One region of the Streptomyces shinuiensis genome, then DNA from elsewhere that is predicted to be linked to it. Evidence: riboswitches for the same ligand, from Rfam matches in the RefSeq annotation. Region 1 holds a riboswitch; the other holds the start of a gene.

Region 1 (4,558 bases):
GCGGTGCTGTTCGGCGACCCACAGCTCGCACTGACCGCGGTGGAGCGCGTGCTCCAGGTCACCGCCGACGAGGTGCGCGAGGTGGCCGCGGCCCGGCTGCGCCCCGACAACCGCGCGGTGCTGATCTACGAGCCCACCCAGGCGACCGCCCCCGACACCGCGGCCGACGTCTCCGAGGGCGCCACCGTCTCCGGAACCGGTACCGCCGCCGACACCCACGATCAGGAGGCCGCCCAGTGAGCGACGCCACGGCCCAGAACGGAATGTCGATGGAGTTCCACCCCCAGCCCCGCGGCGGCGAGCCCAGGCCGTGGGCGTTCCCCGCCCCCGAGCGCGGTGAGCTGCCCAACGGGCTGACCGTGCTGCGCTGCCACCGTCCCGGCCAGAAGGTCGTGGCCGTCGAGGTCGACCTCGTCGCGCCGCTGGAGGCCGAGCCCCGCGACCGGGAGGGCGTGGCCGGGATCATGGCCCGGGCGCTGAGCGAGGGCACCGACCGGCACACCGCCGAGGAGTTCGCCGCCGAGCTGGAGCGTTGCGGTGCCACCCTGGACGCGCACGCCGACCACCCCGGCGTACGGGTCTCCCTGGAGGTCCCGGCCTCCCGGCTGGCCAGGGCGCTGGGTCTGCTCGCCGACGCGCTGCGCGCCCCCGCCTTCCCCGAGGGCGAGGTCGAGAGGCTGGTGCGCAACCGTCTGGACGAGATCCCGCACGAGCTGGCCAACCCCGCCCGCCGGGCGGCCATCGCGCTGTCGAAGGAGCTGTTCCCGGCCGACTCCCGGCTCTCGCGTCCCCGGCAGGGAGCCGAGGAGACCATCAGGAACATCGACGCCGAGGCGGTGCGCGCCTTCTACGCGGAGCACGTGCGGCCCTCGACGGCCACGGCCGTGGTGGTCGGCGACTTCACCGGGGTGGACCTGGACAAGGCGCTGGCCGAGACCCTCGGCGACTGGAAGGGCGCGGCCGCCGGGCCCCGGCCGGTCCCGCCGATCACCGCGGACGACACCGGCCGGGTGGTCGTCGTGGACCGGCCCGGAGCGGTGCAGACCCAGCTGCTCATCGGCCGGGTCGGCCCCGACCGGCACGACCGGGTCTGGCCCGCCCAGGTGCTGGGCACGTACTGCCTGGGCGGCACGCTCACCTCCCGCCTGGACAGGGTGCTGCGCGAGGAGAAGGGCTACACCTACGGCGTGCGGGCCTTCGCCCAGGTGCTGCGTTCCTCGCCCGAGGGTGCCGGCGCCTCGATGCTGGCGATCAACGGCTCGGTGGCCACCGATGTGACGGGTCCCGCGCTGGAGGACCTGTGGCGCGTGCTGCGCACCCTGGCGGAGGAGGGCCTCACCGACGCCGAGCGTGACACGGCCGTGCAGAACCTGGTGGGGGTGGCCCCGCTGCGTTACGAGACGGCGGCGGCCGTCGCAGGCACCCTCGCAGACCAGGTGGAGCAGCACCTTCCCGATGACTACCAGGCGAAGCTGTACGCCCGCCTCGCCGAGACCGGCACCGTGGAGGCGACGGCGGCGGCCGTGGCCGCCTTCCCCGCGGACCGTCTGGTGACGGTGCTGGTGGGAGACGCGTCCCAGATCGCCGACACGGTGCGCGACCTGGGAATCGGAGAGGTGACCGTCGTCACCGACCAGTGACCCCCGGCCGCCTCGCGGCGGCTGCGCAGCGGAAGGCCCTTGGTGGGATTGCCACACCAAGGGCCTTTCTTATGTCCGATTTTGGGCTATTCCAGTGGGCGGCCTGTGTGGCATGGCCTACAAAAGCCGCTATCTGCTTGCTCGCTCAAATTTGTCCGTTTAGCGTCTGTCTCGCTGGCCGTCAGAAGTGACCGCGACCGCGGCCGACGGCAGTGATCGCCGAGTCCCCCGGACGGGGGAGCCGGGGACCCACCCTCCCGCCCATCCGCGCGGGAGTGGTCCTCTCCCGAGGCACCTGGGGTGAATCGGGCCGTGCGCCCGTAGGAGACCTTCCTGCTCCGAACCCGACAGCTAACCCGGTAGGCGAGAAGGAAGGAAAGGAGCACGCCACCCATGGCGTTCACCCGTGCCGCCGCGCAGCTCGCCGAGAAGCTGACCGGAAAGCTCACCGGGCTCACCGAGGACCTCACCGAGAAGCACCACCTCTCCAGCCGTTCCATGCGCACCCGCGCCGGCCTGGCCGGAGCCGCCGTCCTGACCGTCACCGGCGTGGTCGGCGCCGCCGCCACTCCCGCGATCGCCGCTCCGGGCGAGGGCTCGGGGACCTACGCCCTGGGCTTCGTCCAGGCCATGGCCGTCGGCGACACGATCGCCGACGACGTCAGGGCCCAGGCCCGGGCCCAGCAGCGCGTCGCCGACGCCGCCGAGGAGAGGGCCGCCGAGGAGAGGGCCGCCGAGAAGCGCGAGGTCGCCGAGGAGAGGGCCGCGAGGGCCGCCAAGGCCGTCCAGGAGCGCGAGGCCGCCCAGGAGCGCAGGGCCGCCGAGAAGCGCGCGAACGAGCGTGCCGACCGCTCCGCCGAGCGCCGTTCGGTCACCGGCTACGTCGACCCGGTCGCGGGCGTGGACACCACCACCGCCTACAAGCAGGCCGGCGCCTCCTGGTCCTCCGGCAAGCACAGCGGCATCGATTTCCCCGCCGGCACCGGCACTCCCGTGCGGTCCGTCGGTCCGGGCACCGTGGTGACGGTCGGCTGGGGCGGCGCGTACGGCAACCAGATCGTCATCCGCCATGACGACGGCAAGTACACCCAGTACGCCCACCTGTCCGCCACGAGGGTCTCGGCGGGCCAGAAGGTCGACGGCGGCCAGCGGATCGGCGCGGTCGGCTCCACCGGCAACAGCACCGGACCGCACCTGCACTTCGAGGCCCGCAACGGCGCCCACTACGGCTCGGACTTCAACCCGGTCACCTATCTGGCCGGCAAGGGTGTCGACGTCTGACGGACCCCGCCCCGCAGGGCACAGGGCAGCCGCGCCCGTCACGCACCGGCATCCGCCGCGCGACCCGTGAGGTCGCGCGGCAGATGTTTTCACGTCTGTTTTCCGGCGGGCATCGGAAAACGTGTTCCGGTGGAATACAGTTCGACTCTGCGGCACTTCGGGAAATATGGAGACGGCGGCGGAGGTCGGCCCATGCGCATTTCCGCGCACATGGTGTGCAGCGCGGTCCGTGACGACATCGTCTTCGGTGTTTTCCCGCCCGGGGCCCGGCTCACCGAGGAACTCCTCGCCAGGCGTTACGGCGTTTCGCGCGTCCCGGTGCGAGAGGCTCTGCGGACCCTGGAGTCGGAGGGTTTCGTCGTCTCCCGCCGCCACGCGGGCGCCTGTGTCGCCCGGCCCACCGAGCAGGAGGCCGCCGACCTGCTCGACATACGCGCCCTGCTGGAGCCGCTGGGTACCGCGCGGGCCGCCCGGCGCCGCACCGAGGCGCAGCTGAGGGTCCTGCGCGGACTGGTCCGCCTGGGCCTGCAGCGGGCGGAGAGCGGCCGGCTGTCCGATCTGAGGGCCCTGGAGGACTGGTACCACGAGACGCTGGCCCGGGCGTCGGGCAGCCCCAGCCTGGCCTCGCTGCTCACACAGTTGCGCCGCAAGATCACCTGGGTGTACGCCGCGGAACCGCCGCTGCGCGCGGTCGCCGTGTGGCGTGAGCACGGCGCCGTCGTGGACGCCGTCGCGCGCGGCGACGCGGAACGGGCGCGCGCCCTGGCGAGCGAGCACGTGGAACGCTCCGTCGCGGTGCGCCGCGAGCAGCGGCCGGTGGCCGCGCGCGACAGCCGCCGGAAAGGCCCGGTGAGAAGAACGAAACACGGCGTAAACACGCCGTGTGAAAACCCGTAACAGGAACCCTGTACACAGGAGGGGAGTACACGGGGAATACGTGCCAGGAATAATCCGGATACGGGAAAGGCCGTGGGGGATGCTCGCCCCACAGCCTTTGCCGGTGGTTTTCCGCCGGTGATCTCCGTCGCGTTTCCGCGCCGGGCCCGTATCCAGTGCCGCATGCGGGCCCGGACGGCGGCCGGCTCGCCGGACCGTGCGGCTCAGACGGCTCCGGGCAGCTCGTCCAGTCCCTCGGAGACCAGCTTCGCCAGCCGGTCCAGGGCGATGTCGGCGTCATCGGCCGCGGAGGCCAGCACGACCTCCTGGCCGCCCTCCACCCCCAGTCCCAGTACCGAGAGCATCGAGGCGGCGTTGACCGGTTCGCCGTCCGGTCTGGCCACGGTGACGGGGACGCCCGAGGCGGTCGCGGCGCGGACGAAGACCGCGGCGGGGCGGGCGTGCAGGCCCTCGGGCCAGCCGACGGTGACACGGCGCTCTGCCATGGTGTTGCCCTTCGAATCGAAACGGGTCGGAGCGGATCGAGCCCGAACGGGCCGGACCGGGTCGGAACAGGCCGGACCGGCGCTGACCGGTTCGGGTCCGGCCGGGACCGGGCCGCATGTCCGGAGTCCAGCCCAGCTTCGCACAGGCGGACTCCCGGGAAGGGGAGCCGACACCTCCGCGATCCAGTGCCCCGGTGACTAGGCTGACCCCCATGCGGACGCCGAGCGAGCCTGCCTACCCCGCCCACTGGGAAG
Region 2 (4,558 bases), 2.3 Mb from region 1:
CGGGCGGGTGCCGTTCTACGAGCCCGGGCTGGAGGGGTTGCTGCGCCGCCATGTCGCCGGGGTGGCGGGCTCGACCGGGCGGCTGCGCTTCACCACCTCCTGGGAGGAGGTGGGCGCGTTCGGGGACGTCCACTTCGTCTGTGTGAACACCCCCCAGAAGCAGGGCGAGTACGCGTGCGACATGTCCTATGTGGACAGCGCGGTGGACTCCCTGGCCCCCCATCTGGCGCGGCCCGCGCTGGTGGTGGGCAAGTCCACGGTGCCGGTGGGCAGCGCGGACCGGCTGGCGAGGCGGCTGGCGGAGCTGGCCCCTGCGGGCGACGCGGCGGAGCTGGCGTGGAACCCGGAGTTCCTGCGCGAGGGCTTCGCCGTGGAGGACACCCTGCGCCCGGACCGCATCGTGGTGGGGGTGCGCTCGGCGCGTGCGGAGGAGCTGCTGCGCGAGGTGTACGCGAAGCCGGTGGCCCAGGGCTCGCCGTTCGTCGTCGCCGACTTCCCGACGGCGGAGCTGGTGAAGACCGCCGCGAACTCCTTCCTGGCCACCAAGATCTCGTTCATCAACGCCATGGCCGAGGTCTGCGAGGCGGCCGGCGGCGACGTGGTGAAGCTGGCGGAGGCCATCGGGTACGACGACCGGATCGGGCGGAAGTTCCTGCGCGCCGGGATCGGCTTCGGTGGCGGCTGCCTGCCCAAGGACATCCGCGCGTTCATGGCGCGGGCGGGCGAGCTGGGAGCCGACCAGGCTCTGACGTTCCTGCGTGAGGTGGACTCGATCAACATGCGCCGCCGCTCCCACATGGTGGAGCTGGCCCGCGAGACGGTGGGCGGCGCGTTCCTGGGGCAGCGCGTGGCGGTGCTGGGGGCGACCTTCAAGCCGGACTCCGACGACGTACGGGACTCGCCGGCGCTGAACGTCGCCGGCCAGATCCATCTGCAGGGCGGGCAGGTGACGGTCTACGACCCCAAGGGCATGGAGAACGCCCGGCGGGTCTTCCCCACCCTCGGCTACGCGGAAAGCGCGCCGGACGCGGTGCGCGGGGCGGACGTGGTGCTGCACCTGACGGAGTGGCGCGAGTTCCGGGAACTCGACCCGGAGGTGCTGGGCCAGGCCGTGGCGCACAAGCGCATCCTGGACGGCCGCAACACCCTCGATCCGGCCCTGTGGCGCAAGGCGGGCTGGTCCTTCCGCGCGCTGGGCCGGCCGGCGGCGTAGGGCCCCACCTTGTGGGCCCCGCGTGCCCTCGCGGGCGGCCGGCTCACTCCGCGGAGGACCGCCGTGCGCGGCGGGTCCGCGTCTTCGCCCCGCTGCCGCAGACGGCCATGGTGCACCGGCGTCTGCGGCCGGCCCGGCTCCTGTCGCAGTACGCCAGGCGGCAGTCGTGCGCCTCGCACGGCTGCCGGGCGGGAAGGCCGGGGTCGAGGGCAGGCGGGTGGATGTGACGTTCGGCTCGGGCGCCCTCGAGGGCCGGACGTTCGCCTTCCGGGAGACGCGCGGGTACGTGCCGCCGCAGTGGCCCAGCGCCGAGCGGTCACAGCGGCTCCACCTCGACTTCTGCGTCCCCGCGGGGAGTTGGACGCGGCCGCCCGCGAGGGCACGAAGAAGAGGCGGGCGGGGCAGAGGTGTTCGCACACCTCTGCCCCGCCCGCCTCATGGCCGGCTCCGGGCCCGGGTCCGGCCCGGAGGCCGGACCCTGGTGACCGGGTCGGTGAGGGTCAGGCCCCTCAGATGCTGACGCCGTTGGCCCGCAGGTAGGCCAGCGGGTTGATGTCCGAGCCGTAGCCGGGGGCGGTACGGATCTCGAAGTGCAGGTGCGGACCGGTGCTGTTGCCGGTGGAACCGACGGCGCCGATCTGCTGGCCGGCGCTGACCGTCTGGCCGGCGCTGACCGACAGCGAGGACAGGTGGCCGTACTGGCTGTACCGGCCGTCCTCGTGGCGGATGACGATCTGGTTGCCGTAGGCCCCGCCCCAGCCGGCGGAGACCACGGTGCCGTTGGTGACGGCCTTCACCGGGGTGCCGGAGGCGGCGGCGAAGTCCTCACCGGTGTGACCGTTGGACCAACGGGCACCCGAGGCCTTGTAGGAGCCGGACGGGGCGGCGTTCACCGGGGCGGCGTAGCCGGTGACCGCGCCGCGGTCGCTGCGGTCGGCGCGCTCGGCCGACTGCTGCACGGCCTCGGCCTTCTCGGCCTTCGGAGCCTGCTTGACCTCGGGCTTGGCCTTGGCCTCGGGCTTGGCCTCGGCCTCGGGCTTGGCCTTGGCCTCGGGCTTGGCCGCGGCCTTCTGCTGGGTGGTGGCGCCACCCAGGGTGAGCTCCTGGCCCGGGAAGATCAGGTTCGGGTTGTCGCCGATGGCCTGGCGGTTGTCCTCGTAGATGCGCTCCCAGCCGCCCTGGACACCCTGGGCGTCGGCGATCTTGAAGAGGGTGTCGCCGCCGACGACCTCGTAGGAGGTGCCCTTGCCCGCGCCGTGGTCGTGGCTGTGGCTGTGGCTGTGGGCGCGCTCACCGCGGTCCGTGCGCTGCGGCGCGGCCTCGGGCTCGCTCTTCTGCTGCTTCGACTCGGCCTCGGGCTCGGCCTCGGCCTTCGGAGCGGCCGCCGGAGCCTGCTCCTTCTGCTCGGTCGGGTTGCTCTGGCCGCCGGGGGAGACGGCCGGGGCGGGACCGCCCTTGGTCAGACCGGCCTTGACCGAGCACACGGGCCAGGCGCCCGGGCCCTGTCCCGCCAGCACCTTCTCGGCGACGGCGATCTGCTGGTCCTTGGTGGCGAGGTCGGCACGCGGCGCGTACTGGGTGCCGCCGAAGGCAGCCCAGGTGCTCTGCGTGAACTGCAGGCCGCCGTAGAAGCCGTTGCCGGTGTTGATGGACCAGTTGCCCGTGCTCTCGCACTGGGCGACCTTGTCCCAGGTCTCGACGGAGGCGGCGTTGGCCCCGCCGGCGGTCACCAGGGGAAGGGCCATGCCGGCGCCGCCCACGGAGATGGCCAGCGACAGGCGGGTGAGACGGCTGTTGCGCATACGACGGTGACGTCCGCGTGCGGACATAGATGTGCTCCTTCTCCTACGCCTGCGAGGTGAGCTGTCGGGTTCGGGCTGGAGTTGCCCGGCCATGTGCGCCGCGGCGTGTGCCGCGGCATGGCTTCACCCCAAGCCGTCCCGTATGAACCCGGGACGGCGACTTACCTTGGGTCCCCCGCTCCTGCCATCGGGTGGTGTGGATGGTCCAGCCCGCCGCCGTTGACAGGATTCGGCGTTCGACAGCGGGCCGCCGCACATTCGTACGGCACGGCCAGAACGGTAGACACATCGTTTCCGCCGATACAAGCCGATGGGTCACAGGACGCCCGTTTCGAAGGCTTTGATGATCGTCCGATCGTCACCGTCCGCTGCGTTCACCTCTCGAAGAGTGGCGGAGTCCGACTCTGACGCTGCGTCACTCTCCTCCCCTGCCAGGGCCGATGACACAGAAGGCCCTCCTCCGGCACGCAGAGCGACGCGCCGGGGAGGGCCGGCTCGTGAGTTGAATCACGAGGAGGTCAAGGAGCTACCCGTCGAGCTGTCCGATGGTGGCGATGGACGGACCGCGCCCGGTCCGCTCGTGGCGGGCGACCGCCTCCGCGTCACGCAGCACGCGCACCGCGTTCCCCCAGGTGAGCTTGGCGAGGTCGGCCTCGGACCAGCGGCGGTCCAGCAACTCGGCCACCAGATGCGGGTATCCGGACACATCACTCAGATCGGACGGGGTGAAGGCCGTGCCGTCGAAGTCGCCGCCGATGCCGATGTGGTCGATGCCCGCGACCTCGCGCATGTGGTCCAGATGGTCGGCGACCGTCGCCGCCGTGGCGACCGGACGCGGGTTGGCCTCCTCGTAGGCGCGCTGGACCGCCAGGCCCCTCTCGGTGCCGTCCAGGGGGTGAAGGCCGTGGGCGCGCATGTTCTCGTCGGCGGCCTCGGTCCAGGCGACGGCGGCGGGCAGCACGAACTTCGGCACGAATGTGGCCATCGCCACACCGCCGTTGACCGGAAGCCGCTCCAGCACGTCGTCGGGGACGTTGCGCGGGTGGTCGCACACCGCGCGGGCCGAGGAGTGCGAGAAGACCACCGGCGCCGTCGTCACGCGCAGGGCGTCGCGCATGGTGGCGGGCGCCACATGGGAGAGGTCCACCAGCATCCCCAGCCGGTTCATCTCCCGCACGACCTCCTCGCCGAAGCGGGTCAGGCCGTCGTGGCGCGGGGCGTCGGTGGCCGAGTCCGCCCAGTCGATGGTGTCGTTGTGGGTGAGCGTCATGTAGCGCACGCCCAGCCGGTACAGGGCGCGCAGCGTGGCCAGGGAGTTGTTGATGGAGTGGCCGCCCTCGGCGCCCATCAGGGAGGCGATGCGGCCCTCGGCGCGGGCCGCCTCCATGTCGTCGGCGGTGAGGGCGGGCCTGAGGTCGGCCGGATGGCGGTCGGCCAGCCGCCGCACCACGTCGATCTGCTCCAGGCAGGCGCTGACGGCGGTGTCGCCGGTCAGGTCGGTGCGCACGTAGACCGACCAGAACTGCGCGCCCACCCCGCCCGC

The links. Region 1 has a riboswitch for cyclic di-AMP ahead of ACGRHY_RS06220 (M23 family metallopeptidase). Riboswitches for the same ligand answer to the same signal wherever they lie in the genome.
Region 2: linked by a shared signal. The riboswitch ahead of ACGRHY_RS16985 (transglycosylase family protein) and the one ahead of ACGRHY_RS06220 (M23 family metallopeptidase) in region 1 are both predicted to bind cyclic di-AMP.

Annotation. Positions count from the first base shown of each region.
Region 1 is NZ_JBIHML010000001.1:1,424,246-1,428,803, reverse strand. It holds gene ACGRHY_RS06230 (M16 family metallopeptidase) at 1-240, shown strand, start outside; gene ACGRHY_RS06225 (M16 family metallopeptidase) at 270-1,640, shown strand; cyclic di-AMP (ydaO/yuaA leader) riboswitch at 1,848-2,020, shown strand; gene ACGRHY_RS06220 (M23 family metallopeptidase) at 2,034-2,921, shown strand; gene ACGRHY_RS06215 (GntR family transcriptional regulator) at 3,114-3,818, shown strand; gene ACGRHY_RS06210 (HPr family phosphocarrier protein) at 4,022-4,303, opposite strand; gene ACGRHY_RS06205 (bifunctional acetate--CoA ligase family protein/GNAT family N-acetyltransferase) at 4,516-4,558, shown strand, end outside.
Region 2 is NZ_JBIHML010000001.1:3,714,793-3,719,350, reverse strand. It holds gene ACGRHY_RS16995 (UDP-glucose dehydrogenase family protein) at 1-1,213, shown strand, start outside; gene ACGRHY_RS16990 (CGNR zinc finger domain-containing protein) at 1,257-1,436, opposite strand; gene ACGRHY_RS16985 (transglycosylase family protein) at 1,723-3,042, opposite strand; cyclic di-AMP (ydaO/yuaA leader) riboswitch at 3,047-3,257, opposite strand; gene ACGRHY_RS16980 (dipeptidase) at 3,542-4,558, opposite strand, start outside.